DNA from 2 places in the Streptomyces sp. NPDC104814 genome. Region 2 is predicted to be linked to the other one. Evidence: riboswitches for the same ligand, from Rfam matches in the RefSeq annotation. Region 2 holds a riboswitch; the other holds the start of a gene.
What was found. Region 2 has a riboswitch for cobalamin ahead of ACZ64A_RS10360 (prenyltransferase/squalene oxidase repeat-containing protein). Riboswitches for the same ligand answer to the same signal wherever they lie in the genome.
Positions count from the first base shown of each region.

Region 1: it holds a riboswitch for cobalamin, as region 2 does, so the genes downstream of both, ACZ64A_RS28170 (ABC transporter substrate-binding protein) here and ACZ64A_RS10360 (prenyltransferase/squalene oxidase repeat-containing protein) in region 2, are expected to answer to the same signal.

Region 1 covers NZ_JBVJOL010000009.1:349,314-357,053, forward strand. Annotated here, with positions in the region: gene metE (5-methyltetrahydropteroyltriglutamate--homocysteine S-methyltransferase) at 1-1,904, opposite strand, end outside; cobalamin riboswitch at 2,058-2,286, opposite strand; partial or broken gene ACZ64A_RS28165 (short-chain fatty acyl-CoA regulator family protein) at 2,465-2,639, shown strand; cobalamin riboswitch at 2,654-2,829, shown strand; gene ACZ64A_RS28170 (ABC transporter substrate-binding protein) at 2,885-3,931, shown strand; gene ACZ64A_RS28175 (FecCD family ABC transporter permease) at 3,940-4,953, shown strand; gene ACZ64A_RS28180 (ABC transporter ATP-binding protein) at 4,950-5,771, shown strand; gene ACZ64A_RS28185 ((2Fe-2S) ferredoxin domain-containing protein) at 5,752-6,144, shown strand; gene ACZ64A_RS28190 (winged helix-turn-helix transcriptional regulator) at 6,478-6,891, opposite strand; gene ACZ64A_RS28195 (alpha/beta fold hydrolase) at 6,995-7,740, shown strand, end outside.
Region 2 covers NZ_JBVJOL010000002.1:391,298-399,037, forward strand. Annotated here, with positions in the region: gene ACZ64A_RS10340 (ECF transporter S component) at 1-401, opposite strand, end outside; gene ACZ64A_RS10345 (ABC transporter ATP-binding protein) at 398-2,215, opposite strand; gene ACZ64A_RS10350 (energy-coupling factor transporter transmembrane component T) at 2,212-3,318, opposite strand; gene ACZ64A_RS10355 (SCO2322 family protein) at 3,311-3,952, opposite strand; gene ACZ64A_RS10360 (prenyltransferase/squalene oxidase repeat-containing protein) at 3,949-5,151, opposite strand; cobalamin riboswitch at 5,240-5,361, opposite strand; gene ACZ64A_RS10365 (TetR family transcriptional regulator) at 5,421-6,035, opposite strand; gene ACZ64A_RS10370 (glycosyltransferase family 4 protein) at 6,243-7,619, shown strand; gene ACZ64A_RS10375 (class I SAM-dependent methyltransferase) at 7,613-7,740, shown strand, end outside.

The DNA.
Region 1 (7,740 bases), on a different contig from region 2:
CAGTCCAGGTACTCAGCCCTGTCGGCGGCGCGCAGGGGGAGGGACTCACGCAGGGCGGGTTCATCCACCTGGATCACCGAAGTCCCGTGCGCCTCCAGATCGTTGACCTCGTCGCGCAGGGCCAGGGCGACCTGGCGGGCGGTGTCGGCGAGGGGCTGGTCGTCGCGGACGAAGGACCAGGCGAGCATGGTGACCGGGCCGGTGAGCATGCCCTTGACCGGCCGGCCGGTGAGGGACTGGGCGTACGCGGTCCAGCGCACGGTCATCGGCTCGGGCCGGGAGATGTCACCGGCCAGGATCGGCGGGCGGACGTAGCGGGTGCCGTAGGACTGCACCCAGCCGTGCTGGGTGGCGAGGTAGCCGGTGAGCTGCTCGGCGAAGTACTGGACCATGTCGTTGCGTTCGGCCTCGCCGTGCACGAGGACGTCCAGGCCGGCCTTCTCCTGGAAGGCGATCACCTCATCGATCGCCGCCTTGATCCGCTCCTCGTAGCCTGCTGTGTCGATGCGGCCGGCGCGCAGGTCGGCCCGCGCGGTGCGCAGGTCACCGGTCTGTGGGAAGGACCCGATCGTCGTGGTCGGCAGGAGGGGCAGGCGGAGGTGGGCGCGCTGGGCCGCAGCGCGTTCGGCGTAGGGCTGGGAGCGGCGGGCGTCGGCCTGGGCGACCGCGGCGGCGCGGGAGCGCACGGCCGCGTCGTGGGTGATGGGCGAGCCCGCACGGGAGGCGAGGTCGGCGCGGTTGGCGGCCAGCTCGGCGGTGATCGTGTCGGTGCCCTGTGCGAGGCCCCTGGCGAGGGTGACGACCTCACGCGCCTTCTGCTGGGCGAAGGCGAGCCAGCGCACGATCTGCGGCTCGATGTCCCGTTCCGCGGTGGCGTCGAGCGGGACATGCAGCAGGGAGCAGGAGGCGGCCACGTCGACCCGGTCGGCCAGCCCGAGCAGGGTGCCCAGGGTGGACAGGGACTTGGTCAGGTCGTTGACCCAGATGTTGCGGCCGTTGACGACGCCGGCCACCAAGCGCTTGCCGGGCAGGCCGCCGACGGCCGCGAGGTCGTCCAGGTTCGTGGCGGCGGCCTCGGTGAAGTCCAGGGCCAGACCCTCGACCGGGGCCTTGGCGAGTACCGGCAGGGCCTCCCCGAGCCGGTCGAAGTAGGACGCCACCAGCAGCTTGGGCCGGTCGACGAGGGCGCCGAGGTCGCGGTAGGCGCGGGTGACCGCGTTGAGTTCGGCTGGGGTGCGGTCCTGGACGAGGGCGGGCTCGTCCAGTTGGACCCACTCGGCCCCTGCGGCGCGCAGGTCGGCGAGGACTTCTGCGTACACAGGCAGCAGGCGGTCGAGCAGGGTGAGCGGTTCGAAGGCGGCGGGCGCGCCGGGTGCGGGCTTGGCCAGGAGGAGGTAGGTGACTGGACCGACCAGCACGGGCCTGGCGGTGAGCCCCAGCGCCAGGGCCTCTTTCAGCTCAGTGACCTGCTTGGTCGCATCGGCGGCGAACACGGTGTGGGGGCCGAGTTCGGGGACCAGGTAGTGGTAGTTGGTGTCGAACCACTTGGTCATCTCCAGCGGCGCGACGTCCTGGGTCCCGCGGGCCATCGCGAAGTAGCCCTCAAGCGGGTCGGTCGCGACCGCGTCCCGGTGGCGGGCGGGGATGGCGCCGACCATGACGGTGGTGTCCAGGACGTGGTCGTAGTACGAGAAGTCGCCGGTGGGCACCTCGTGGATGCCGGCCTCGGTGAGCTGGTGCCAGTTCGTACGGCGCAGGCCGGCGGCGGTGGCGCGGAGGGCGTCAGCGGTGACGCGGCCCTTCCAGTAGCCCTCGATCGCCTTCTTCAGTTCCCGGCCCTGTCCCTGGCGGGGGTAGCCGTACACGGTGGCCCGTGCTGCCGCGCTTGCGGGCTTGGTCGTCACGGAGATCTCCTTCGCGAGATGAATCCCTGAGATCCCGGCGACGGGACGAGAGCGCGAAGGAACAACGTGCCGGACGGTGTCGGCCGGCGGCCGTCCGTTCGGTGTGTTCGCCGACCCGCCCTCGAGGTCACCGGGATGTCCGCGCACGAGTGGTTCGGGCGCGGGCAGTTGGCAGGTCTTCGGACTCGCGGGCACGTCTCGTCGTACGAAGTCGTACGAGACACCTACTGGCCGTCGCTTCCCAGGCCCTCCTCGGACCCAGTGCGTATGACGGCGGTCGTTCCCGCTCACCGCTGCGGGGCAGTCCCGGATTCCCACCGGGTTCCCTCTTGCGACGCATCCCGCCTGGCGGACGGGGCGAACCAGCTGCACCGGCCAGCCTACGGGGTCACCGTCAGAGAAGAGAGCGGGACGCCCATCATCGGGACGGTGAGGCGGACCACACCCCGCCGGGCAGGCCACCGGGCGGGAAGCCCACCGCACACGCGCCTCCCGCCCTTCCCCAGTCACGCCGCGCGGGGGACCCTCACCCCTGCGACGGAGCGGGCCCTCAGCCCGTGTCCGACGGCCTTGACCTCACCAGCGCCGCCGCCACCAGCCCCATCGGCATGGGTGCCGGGTCTGTGAACGCCTCGACTGCCCCCAGCGCGGCGCACCGCCACTCGGTCAGCCCTGCGGATCGACCAGAACACCAGCACGTTCGTGACGCACCCCGTGACCGATCGCACGCTCTGACCCCACGACGGGCTTGATAGCCTCAGCGGGCCAGTCGAGCCACATCCGAGGCCAGGGAATCCGGTGCGAATCCGGAGCTGACGCGCAGCGGTGAGGGGGACGGGCGGGGCACGACGCCACTGGGAGACCGGGAAGGCGCCCCGACCGGGCGAACCCGAGTCCGAAGACCTGCTGGCACCTCCGCGTCCCGGCGCGGACGGACGTCCGTAGGCCAGGCTCCGCGTACGAGCCCCGACCCCAAAGGCATGCCCGTGCTCCGCACCCCCGCTCTTCCCCGCACCCCGGCGCTTCTCCTCGCGTCCGCGCTGCTGCTCACCGCCTGCGGCTCCTCCGGCGACGACGCGAAGTCGCAGGAGACCTCGGCCGCCGGCTACCCGGTGACCCTCGACAACTGCGGCCACGAGGTCACCCTGAAGGCGCCCCCGAAGCGGGCCGTCTCCCTCAACCAGGGCACCACGGAGATCCTCCTCTCCCTCGGCCTCGCCGACCGCATGGCCGGTACGGCGACCTGGACCGACCCGGTGATGAAGGGCTTGGAGAAGGCGAACACGTCTGTGCCGCGCCTCGCCGACAACAACCCCTCCTTCGAGCAGGTCCTGGGCGCCGAACCCGACTTCGTCACCGCCTCGTTCGTCTCCACCCTCGGCAAGGGCGGGGTCGCCACCCGCGAGCAGTTCGAGAAGCTCGGCGTGCCCACCTACGTGTCACCGTCCGACTGCTCGGGCAAGGACAACGACCGCGGCGGCGACGGATCGCGCAGCAAGCCGCTCACCCTGGACGCCGTCTACGGCGAGATACGCGATCTGGCCCGTGTGTTCGGCGTCGAGGAGCGTGCCGAGAAGCTCGTCGGCGAGTTGAAGGAGCGGGTGCGCAACGCCACCGACGGGCTGAACGCCTCCGGTGTCTCCCTGATGTACTGGTTCGCCAACTCCCAGTCCCCCTACCTCGCCGGCTGCTGCGGCGCCCCGGGCGCCATCACCCGCGCGGTCGGCGCGAAGAACGCGTTCGCCGACACCCACGACGAATGGCCCCAGATCAACTGGGAGACGGTCGCCGACCGTGACCCCGATGTGATCGTGATCGGCGATCTGACCCGCAAGCAGCAGACCGCGGAGACCGCAGAAGCGAAGATCCGCTTCCTGGAGACGAACGCCGCCACCCGCGGTCTGACCGCGGTGAAGAAGAAGCGGTACGTCCTGCTGAGCGGGCAGGCGATGAACCCGTCCATCCGTACGGTCGAGGGGATCGAGAAAGTCGCAGCCGGCCTGCGGCACTTCGGACTTGCCAAGTGAGCGCCCGAGTGAGCGCCCGTTCCCTGCTGTTGACGGGCGGCGGGCTGGTCGCCCTGCTCGCGTCGATCGCCGTGGCCGTGACGATCGGCCCGGCCGACATCTCCACGGAGGACGTCTGGGCCTCCGTCGCGGCCCATCTCGGCCTCGGTGAAAGCACGTTGGCGCCGCTGCGGGACGGCATTGTGTGGAACCTGCGCATGCCCCGCACCCTCCTCGCCGCCGTGTGCGGGGCCGGACTCGCGGTGTGCGGGGCAGTGATGCAGTCACTGCTGCGCAACCCGCTGGCTGATCCCTTCGTGCTCGGGGTCTCCTCCGGGGCGTCCACGGGCGCGGTCGCCGTGGTCGTGCTCGGGGTGGGCGGCGGAGTGATATCCCTGTCGGCGGGCGCCTTCCTCGGGGCGCTGCTCTGCTTCGGCCTGGTGCTGCTGCTCAGCCACACCCTCGGCGGCAGCACCGACAGGGTCGTACTGTCCGGGGTGGCGGTCATGCAGCTGTTCTCCGCGCTGACCTCGTTCATCGTCCTGACCTCGGCCGACGCGGAGACCACCCGGGGCGTGTTGTTCTGGCTGTTGGGATCGCTCACCGGCGCCGACTGGGGACAGGTGCTGCTCTGCACCGTCGTCCTGGCGGTGGTTCTCGTCCTCTGCCTCGGGTATGCGAGCACGCTGGACGCCTTCGCCTTCGGAGACGAGGCCGCCGCGGGACTCGGAATCCGGGTCGCCCGCACCCGGCTGGTCCTGCTCTGCGCCACCGCGCTCCTCACCGCCGCTCTGGTCAGCTGCGCCGGCGCGATAGGCTTCGTCGGCCTGGTCCTCCCGCACGCCACCCGTGCCCTCACCGGCGCGGGCCACGCCCGACTGCTGCCGGTCACGGCGCTGACCGGGGCCGTGTTCCTGGTGTGGGTGGACACCCTGGCCCGCACCCTCCTCGACCCTCAGGAGGTCCCGGTGGGCGTGGTGACGTCCCTCATCGGCGTACCGGCGTTCGTCGCCGTTCTCTACCGCGGACGGAGGAGGACATGAACAGCCTGCGTGCGGACCGTGTAGTGCGACGCATCGGCGACAAGATCGTCATCGACGGCGTCACCCTCGCTCTCCGGCCAGGCGAGACCGTCGGTCTGCTCGGCCCCAACGGGTCGGGAAAGTCAACGCTGTTGAGACTCATGGCCGGGGTGTTCGCCCCCACCGCCGGAGTCGTCACCCTGGACGGCCGCCCGCTCGCCGAGGCCGGCCGCCGCGCTACCGCGCGCCGGATCGCCACCGTCGAACAGCACGCCCACACCCAGACCGAACTGACCGTCCGGGACGTCGTCGCTCTCGGCCGCATCCCGCACCGCCGCGCCTGGACACCGCCGACGGCGGCCGACGCGGAAGCCGTCGCCGAGGCCCTGCGGCGCACCGGACTGACCGACCGGGCCGACCAGTCCTGGCACACCCTCTCCGGCGGCGAACGCCAACGCACCCAGATCGCCCGCGCCCTCGCCCAGGAACCCCGCGAACTCCTCCTCGACGAACCCACCAACCACCTCGACATCCAGCACCAGCTCGACCTGCTGGCCCTCGTCGCGAGCCTGCCGGTCACCACGGTGATCGCCCTGCACGACCTCAACCTCGCCGCGATGTACTGCGACCGGCTGCTCGTCCTGCGCGACGGCCGCGCGGTCACCGAGGGCACCCCCGCCGACATCCTGACCCCCGCCCTCATCGAGCAGGTCTACGGCGTCCGCGCCGAGATCACCCACGACCCCGGCCACCCCGTGATCCGCTTCCTGCGCCCGGCCGCCCGGGACGCGTCTCCCCCGGAGAGGAACGTGACGAGCGATGCCCCGACAGCGATCTGAAGAAGCGGGCACGGAGCACACCCCCGCCGAACCGGTGCCGTGCCGTGTCGTCGTCTGCCGGGACTGCTGCTGCGGGAGCCGGAAAGTCACCGGCGTGGACCACGACCGGCAGCTCACACGCCTGGCCGAGGAGGCCCCCGTACGCGTCTCGGACTGCCTCGACGTCTGCGAACACGCCAACGTGATCGTCCTCCAGCCCTCCGCCGCCGCACGGGCCGCCGGCGTCGCTCGTCCGGTCTGGATCGGCCTCGTCAACGACCGCGACGCCACCGAGGACATCGCCGCCTGGGTACAGGCCGGCGGCCCCGGCATCGCCCCCTGCCCCGACATTCTTGATCTGTACGTGTTCACGCCGCCCCGGAGGGCGCGATGACCATGAAGACCTGGCCGTAGGTGCGGCGTCCCCGGCTGGTCTTCACTGCTCGCGCCCGCCCTGGCCTTCCCCGTACGGAGGAGTCCCGACGAGGACGCCGGCCGCGAGGAACACCTGATCTGCTCGGTGCTGAGTTCCGCGCGGGCAGTGCGCGGGTCCCCGGACCCGCTGAAGAACCCCGCCGATCAGCTGCCAGTGGTCCCGGCCACCTTCTGCAACGCCTGTTGCTGACCGGCCGGAACGGCAGCAGCCGTTCCCACTCGGCATCACTCGGATCCCCCCGCCCCGTGGCCCATCACGAGTCCGGCATGGAGCAGCCACGTGATCGAGCTCCTAGTGGGCGGACGACTCGTCGGCGAGCTGGTTGCTGCGGTGGATCTCCGGCATGTGTGTCTCGGCCCAGACCCGCAGGGCGGAGAGCGGTCTTTCGAGGGACAGGCCGAGCTCGGTGAGCCGGTAGTGGACGGCGGGCGGCACGGTGGGTTCCACTCGGCGCGCGACCAGGCCGTCGCGGACCAGGCTCTGCAGGGTGACAGACAGCATCTTCTGTGAAATGCCAGGAATACGGCGCCGCAGTTCCGCGAAACGGATCTCGTCCGGAGCCTCCTCGGCCAGCACCTTGACCGCCATCGACGTCCACTTGGTGCCGATACGGTCGAGCAACTGCCGGGTCGGGCAGCGCGGATCCAGCAGGTCACCGCGCTCACCGGGCCGCCGGCTGGGCTCGCCGCGCCTTGATGCGGTCACTCGGGGCTCACCACCTGAAGGGAAAGTGCCGTCTTGGACGGACCACCATAGTTCCCTAGCGTGTCCTGGTCACTATTCCTCACCACGCACCTGGAGTCTCTCCATGCCCGAGCTGCGCCGCGTCCCCGTCAATGGTGTCGAGCTGAACGTCGCTCTCGACGGATCGGGCCCGGCCGTACTGCTGCTGCACGGTTTCCCGCACACCTGGGAGCTGTGGACGGACGTCATGGCCGACCTGTCCGGCCGCTACCGCGTCATCGCTCCGGACCTGCGCGGGTTCGGGGCGAGCAGCCGGGCCGCCTCCGGACACGACGCGGTCACCCTGGCCGAGGACGCCGAGGCGCTTCTCACCACACTCGGAGTGTCCTCGGCCGCCGTGGTGGGTATCGACGCGGGTACCGCGCCGGCCTTCCTCCTCGCCCTGCGTCGCCCGGGTCTCGTCCGGCGCCTGGTCGTCATGGAGTCCCTGCTGGGCAGGCTGCCTGGCGCCGAGGACTTCCTCGCGGACGGGCCGCCGTGGTGGTTCGGCTTCCATTCCGCCGCGCCCGGCCTCGCCGAGACCGTGCTGGAGGGCCACGAGGCCGACTACGTCGACTGGTTCCTGTGCACCGGCACGCTCGGAGACGGGGTACGCCCGGCCCTCCGGGACGCCTTCGTCCGCGCCTACACCGGCCGCCAGGCGTTGAGCTGCGCGTTCTCGTACTACCGGGCTCTGCCCGAAAGCGCGGTACAGATCGAGCAGGCGGTCGCCACCGCCCGCCTGAGGGTGCCGACCATGGCGTTGGGTGCCCGGCCCGTCGGTGCCGCGCTGGAACGTCAGCTCCGCCCGGTCACCGACGATCTCACCGG
Region 2 (7,740 bases):
CTGAGCACCATCAGGAAGAACATCGGCTCGATGCCGGCCGTGCCCGCGCCGACGGGCCGCAGCGCCGCGCCGGTCGCCGCCAGCACCCCGAGCATCGCGACGGCCTTCGGGCCGAGCCCGGACTCGGCGATCGTCGCCGCGGCCACCGCGACCAGCAGCACCAGCAGCCCCGCGAACAGCCACGGGGCGTCCTCGGCGTGCGCGAGCACCTGGGAACCGGGCGGGGCGAGGAACGGCCACAGCAGCGCGGCCACGCCGACCGCGCCGACCAGCACGAGTGCGGCGACCGAGCGTGGGCCGAGATGGACGGCGCGGATCCGGGCGGCGCGGGTCCGCGCGGGGCTCTTCGGGACCGGACGGGCGGGGCGGGCGGGAGGGCCGGTGTCGGGGGAGCGGCTCATGCGAGGGCCTTCCGTACCTGCGCAACCGTCAGCCACTGCTGCGGCGCGAGGATCTTCGTCACCTGCGGGGCGAAGGACGGCGAGGACACCACGACGTCCGCCGTGGGCCCGTCGGCGATCACCTCGCCCTCGGCGAGCAGGACGACCCGGTGGGCCAGCTCGGCGGCCAGCTCCACGTCATGGGTGGCCAGCACCACCGCGTGCCCGGCGGCCGTCAGCTCGCGCAGGACGGTGACCAGGCGGGACTTCGCCGCGTAGTCCAGGCCGCGGGTCGGCTCGTCCAGCAGCACCAGGGGCGGCCGCGCGGTGAGCACGACGGCCAGGGCGAGCGCGAGACGCTGGCCCTCGGACAGGTCCCGGGGATGGGTGCCGTCCGTCACGCCGGGCAGCAGCTCGCGGACCAGGGTCCGGCAGGTGCCCGGTTCCGCGCCCGCGTCCTCGTCGGCGGCCGCGCACTCGGCGGCGACCGTGTCCGCGTACAGCAGGTCGCGCGGTTCCTGCGGGACCAGGCCGACCCGGCGCACCAGCGCGCGCGGCGGCGCGCCGTACGGGGCCGCGCCACCGGTCAGCACGGTGCCGGAGGTCGGCCGGACCAGCCCGACCAGACTGTTGAGCAGGGTCGACTTCCCGGCGCCGTTGCGTCCCATCAGGGCGATGGTCTCGCCGGGGGAGACGGTCAGGTCGACGCGGCGCAGCGCCTGCACCTGGCCCCGGCGCACGGCGAGCGCCCGCACCTCGGCGGCGTACGCCCGCGGCGCGGGGGCATCGGAGGCGCGCCGGCCCAGCAGCCGGGCAAGCCGGGAGGGGCCCGGCCGTCGCGAGGCCGGAGAGACCGGGGGCGGGGGGGCCGGGAACGGGGAGTCCGGGGCGGAGGGATCCGGCGTGGCCGGGTCCGCGAAGGTCTCCGTCACCCGGGCGGTGTCCCGTGCGGTCGGCCCGTCCCGCAGGTCACCCGTGCCGGCTGCGGTCGGCCCGCCCCGCAGGTCGCCCGTGCCGGCTGCGGTCAGCCGGTCCCGCAGGTCGCCCGCGCGGCGCCGGGCATCGCGGACCGTCAGCGGCAGCGGCGACCAGCCCGCGAGCCGGCCCAGGCCGACGACCGGCGGGTACACCGGCGACACGGCCATGACGTCGGCGGGGGCGCCGACGACGGGCGCCTCGCCCGGGCCGGGCAGCAGGGCGACGCGGTCGGCGTACTGGACGACGCGTTCGAGGCGGTGTTCCGCCATGAGTACCGTCGTACCGAGATCGTGGACCAGGCGCTGGACGACGGCGAGGACCTCCTCGGCGGCGGCCGGGTCCAGCGCGGAGGTCGGCTCGTCCAGGACGAGGACCCGCGGGTGCGGGGTGAGGACCGAACCGATCGCGACGCGCTGTTGCTGGCCGCCGGAGAGCGTGGCGATCGGGCGGTCGCGCAGATCGGCGAGGCCCAGCAGGTCCAGCGTCTCCTCCACGCGGCGCCGCATGACGTGCGGGGTCAGGCCGAGGGACTCCATGCCGTAGGCGAGTTCGTCCTCGACGGTGTCGGTGACGAAATGGGCGAGGGGGTCCTGGCCGACCGTGCCGACGACGTCGGCCAGTTCGCGCGGCTTGTGGGTGCGGGTGTCGCGGCCGGCGACCGTGACGCGGCCGCGCAGGGTGCCGCCCGTGAAGTGCGGGACGAGCCCGCTGACCGCGCCCAGGACCGTCGACTTGCCGACGCCGGAGGGGCCGACGAGCAGCACGAGTTCCCCTTCGGGCACCTCGAGATCGACGCCCCGGACGGTGGGTTCACCCGCGCCGTCGTAGGTCACGGAGACGTTCTCGAAGCGGATCACGACGACTCCTCGGGCTGCTTGATCAGGGCGGGCGAAGGCTTCCTCGGGGCGGGCGCCGTGAACGCCGGCAGCAGGCCCAGCAGTACGGCCGCCGCCGGCCACAGCGGCAACGACGGCGCGGTCAGCGGGACCACGCCGGGGTTGAGGGCCGGGGAGTCGGCGAGGACCAGCGCCCCGGCGACCGCGACGCCGCTCGCGGCGACCGACAGGGCGCGGGCGTCCCACGGGTCGGGGCGGTAGCGGGTGCGCGGGGTGCGGCGGCCGCCGAGCCACAGACCGGCCAGCGCGGCGGCGAGCCCCCCGAGCAGCACCGGCAGACTGTAGCGGTCACCGTCGGCGGTGAGCAGCCCGTACGTGCCGGCGCACACGCCGAGCAGCCCGCCGAGGGTGAGCACGGCCGTCGTACGGCGCACCGGTGCGGGTACGTCGGCGCTGCGGCCGTAACCGCGGGCGTCCATCGCGGCGGCCAGCGCCACCGACCGCTCCAGCGCGCCCTCCAGCACCGGCAGGGCCACCTGGAGCAGCCCGCGCAGCCCGCGGTCCGGGCGGCCGCGCAAACGGCGGGCGGCCCGCAGGCGCTGCGCGTCGGCGATCAGATGCGGGGCGAAGGTCAGCGCGACGACGACGGCGACCCCCGTCTCGTACAGCGCGCCCGGCAGGGACTTCAGCAGCCGGTGCGGGTCGGCGAGCGCGTTCGCGGCGCCGACGCAGACCAGCAGGGCGGCCAGCCGCAGCCCGTCGTACACGGCGAACAGCAGGCCCTCGGCGGTGACCCGGCCACCGAGGCGGATGCCCTGCGCCCAGTGCGGCAGCGGCACTTCGGGAAGGGTGACGACGACGTGTGTGCCCGGGATCGGGGAGCCGAGGACGACCGCGAAGAAGAGGCGGACGACCAGCACGGCCAGGGCCAGCTTCAGGAACGCGGCGTAGGAGCGGGCCCCGGGCACGTCCGGTCGGCAGGTCGTCACGACGTACGCGGAGACCGCGACGAGCAGGGCGAGCAGCAGCGGGTTGGTGGTGCGGGTGGCGGCGGTGCCGAGGCCGAGGGCCCACAGCCACCAGGCGCCGGGGTGCACGGTGGCGGGCCCACGGTGACTACGCACGCCGCCGCCGCGCCTGCCACACCGCCGCAGCGCCCAGGGCGACGACGGCCGCGCCGCCCGCGATCAGGCCCACCGACGGGCCGCCGTCGTCCTTCGCCCGGGGCGCCGCCGACGGGGTGCCCGTGGCGGGCGCCTTGCCGGAGACCTGCTCCCCGCAGCCGTGCTGCGGATACCCGGCGATCGCGCACAGCAGGGCGTTGGTGTCGTAGCGCAGGGGCTTGGCGACCGCGGCCAGGGCCTCGGCGGTCGTCGCGTCCTCGGGCACCCGGGCGCAGGCCGTACGGGCGGCCGGCGGCCTCTCGCCGGCGGGGGCGTCGGCGGCCGTACCGAAGTCGACGACCAGCGCCACCCGCTTGGTGCCGTCCTGGCGCGGGGTGTGCGCGCAGATCGCGGCGAAGTCGGCGGCGCCGCGCGGCTTCCGGGCGTCGCCGGAGTCCTCGCTCACCGCGAACCGGAACCCCTGCACGGCACCGTCGGCCGGGCGGGCGGTGGACGGTCCCTGCGTGGCGTACGTCCACGCGGAACCGTCGCGCTCCCAGAACGACCAGTAGCGGTAGCCGACGGCGCGCGCCTGGCCCGCCGCTATCAGGGGCAGCAGCAGGGCCAGGCACAACAGGGCGGCGCGGCGGATCACTTGGTGCGGCCCTTCCGGCCGCTGATCAGGAAGCCGGCGCCGATACCCGCGACGAGGCAGACACCGACGAACCACCACACACCGAAGGGCGAGTCGTCGTCCTTCTTCTCGTCCTTCTTCGTGCTCTCCTGCGCCGCGGTCTGCGGGGCAGGGCCCGTCGCGTTCAGGGCGGCGACGAGGTCCTGGCCGCCGAAGTGGCGCGGGTCGGCGCCCGCGGTGTGGGCGGCGAAGATCAGCTGGGCGTAGGCGGCGGGACCGCTCTGCTTCGCCCAGCCCGCGCTGTTCTGCTCCAGCCACGCCAGCGGTTTCGCGGCCTGCGCGGCGCCGCCCTGCGCGGCGAGCGCGACGACCGCGTCGGCGGTGTTGCCGTAGTCGGGCTGCGCGGTGGCGCCCGGCATGGCCGAGGTCAGGTGACCGTCCTTCGCCATCGTCTTCGCCAGGTAGGCCGCGCCGTTGGCGGCGGCCTGCGCCGGGGTGTGCCCGTCCTTGCAGACCGCTTCGGCCTGGGCACCCGCGCCCGTCACCAGGCCCTTGCCCAGCAGCCCGACGACACCGGCGGCGGTCGCGTCGGCGTTGGCGGCGAGCTTGCCGGACTTGTCGGGCTGGAAGGCGAAGGCGCCGCCCTCGGCGCAGGGCAGGGCGAGCTTCAGCAGGGCGTCGGCGGGCGACTTGCCGTCCTTGGTGACGCTCTGCGGCTTCTCCCCGGCCGCGGCGAGGGCGCCGACGACGACGGAGGTGGAGTTGGTGTCGCTGGCCCCGCCGGCGACGTAGCCCCAGCCGCCGTCCTTGTTCTGCACGGACTTCAGCCAGGCGAGCGCCTTGGTGACGACGGCGTCGTGGCCGCCGAGCGCGGTGAGGGCCTGCACGGCGGCGGCGGTCTGGTTGGTGTCGACCATCGTCTTCGCGTCGCACGGCTTGGCCGGCTCGGCGCGGAAGGGGGCGAACGCGCCGCTCGCGCACTGCTGTCCGGTCAGCCAGTCCACGGCCTTGGCGGCGGGCTCGACGCCGACGGTGTGCTGCGCGAGCAGCGCGAGCGACTGGCGCCACACGCCGTCGTACGTCGGGTCGGCGGTGCCGTACAGCCCGGAGGGCAGTGCCTGCGACGGGGACGGGGCGGGCGACGCGGCCACGGCGGGCGCGGCGGCACCGCCGAGCACGGCGACGGCGGCCACGACCGCGGCGCTGTGACGAATGTTCATGATCGGCGGCTGCCTCTCCCTGTACGGCGGAGCCGGGCAGCACGGGAGGATCCCGGGCGGCTCGGCTCCGTAGACCTCGACGGTGCGTGAGCCGTTCACGTCCGCACCGGGCGATCCGGCTCGCCACCCCACGGGGCGGCTCACGGTTGCGGGGTCAGCGCCGGATTTGCACCGGCTTCCCCCTGTACGGGTGTGATGACGACGGCGCTACTTTACCGGGCCGTAGGAACGCCGCCGCAGGGGTGGGCGCTCCGGCGGCCTGGGGGGCGTCACGCGCCGCGCTCCTCCTCCGTCAGGTCGATGAGCCGGCACACCGTTTCGATGTCGAGGGTCACCTGGGCGATGGAGGCGCGGCCCGAGAGCCAGGTGATCAGGGCCGCGTGCCAGGTGTGTTCGATGACGCGGACCGCGGAGAGCTGGGCGGGGGTCGGGTCCGCGGTGCCCATCGCGTCCAGGATGATCGCCGTCGTGCGGCGGGAGACCTGGTCGACCTCGGGGGAGACGCTGCGGTCGGCGAAGGTCACGGCGCGGACCATCGCGTCCGCCAGGTGCGGCTCGCGCTGCAGGCCGCGGAAGGCACGCATCAGGGTCTCCGCGACCCGCTCCGCCGCCGTCTCGCCGGCCGGCGGCTTCTTGCGGAGCGTGCCGTGCATGTGGTCGAGCTGGTCCTGCATGGTCGCGACCAGCAGATGGATCTTGGAGGGGAAGTAGCGGTACAGCGTGCCCAGGGCCACCTGCGAGGCCTCCGCGACCTCCCGCATCTGCACGGCGTCGAACCCGCCCCGGCCGGCCAACTGCGCGCTCGCGCGCAGGATGCGGCGGCGCCGCTCCTCCTGCCGCTCGGTGAGCGGGGAGGGGCTCGGGGAACTGACGTGCGCAGGCATGGGTCCCGTCCGTGACACTCGGTGAGGGCGTGCGTTCGGTCAGCATGGCAGCCGCGCACCCGTGGTGTGAATCACCTGATCCACTGCTCACAGCGCCGCTACCTGCCGGTAGATTCAGAGCCTCCTGAACGATCAAGTCTGAAACTTGTTCTAGATTAGCGTCCCGGCGTAATCTCGCGGGACGGAGCAGGCAGAGAGGGGCCCGGAGTGACCGCTGAGGCCAGTCGGACGGGGTCCCGTGAGGACCTCGCCGCGGACGGCGGGCGACCGCTCGACATCGCGCTCCTGACCTACAAAGGGAACCCGTTCTGCGGCGGTCAGGGCGTCTACGTCCGCCACCTCTCGCGCGAACTGGCCCGCCTCGGCCACCGGGTGGAGGTCATCGGCGCGCAGCCCTACCCCGTGCTGGACGAGGGCTTCGACGCACTGCGCCTGACCGAGCTGCCCAGCCTCGACCTGTACCGCCAGCCCGACCCCTTCCGCACCCCGAAGCGGGACGAGTACCGGGACTGGATCGACGCCCTCGAGGTCGGCACCATGTGGACCGGCGGCTTCCCCGAGCCACTGACGTTCTCCCTGCGCGCCCGCCGTCATCTGCGCGCCCGGCGCGGCGACTTCGACGTCGTCCACGACAACCAGACCCTCGGCTACGGCCTGTTGGGCGACCTCGGCGCACCGCTGGTGACGACCATCCACCACCCCATCACCGTCGACCGGCAGCTGGAGCTGGACGCCGCCGGGACCTGGCAGCGCCGCTGCTCGGTGCGCCGCTGGTACGCGTTCACCCGCATGCAGAAGCGCGTCGCCCGCCGCCTGCCGTCCGTGCTCACCGTCTCCGGCACCTCCCGCCAGGAGATCGTCGACCATCTCGGCGTACGGCAGGACCGTATCCACGTCGTCCACATCGGCGCCGACACCGAGCTGTTCTCGCCGGACGCCTCCGTGGCCAAGGTGCCCGGCCGGATCGTGACGACCTCCAGCGCCGACGTCCCGCTCAAGGGCCTGGTCTTCCTCGTCGAGGCGCTGGCCAAGGTCCGCACCGAGCACAGCGACGCCCACCTCGTCGTCGTCGGCAAGCGGCCCACCGAGGGCCCGGTCGCCCAGGCCGTCGAGCGCTACGGCCTCGAAGGCGCCGTCGACTTCGTCAAGGGCATCTCCGACGCCGAACTCGTCGACCTGGTCCGCTCGGCCGAGGTCGCCTGCGTGCCGTCGCTGTACGAGGGCTTCTCGCTGCCGGCCGCCGAGGCCATGGCCACCGGCACCCCGCTGGTCGCCACCACCGGCGGCGCGATCCCCGAGGTCGCCGGCCGGGACGGCGAGACCTGCCTGGCGGTGCCGCCCGGCGACGCCGGGGCGCTGGCCGCCGCGCTGGGCCGGCTGCTGGGCGACCCGGCGCTGCGCACCCGCCTCGGGCGGGCCGGCCGCGAGCGCGTGCTGCGCCACTTCACCTGGGCGCGGGCCGCCGAGGGGACCGTGGCCCGCTACCGCGAGGCGATCGACGCCTTCCCGGGCCGCCGGCCGGGCCTCGACCCGACCGCACCCGTCTCCACCGAAAGCCACTCCGAAAGCAGGGCCACGTGCTGACCGTCGACTTCTCCCGGTTCCCGCTCGCCCCGGGCGACCGTGTCCTGGACCTCGGCTGCGGAGCCGGCCGGCACGCCTTCGAGTGTTACCGGCGCGGCGCCCAGGTCGTGGCCCTCGACCA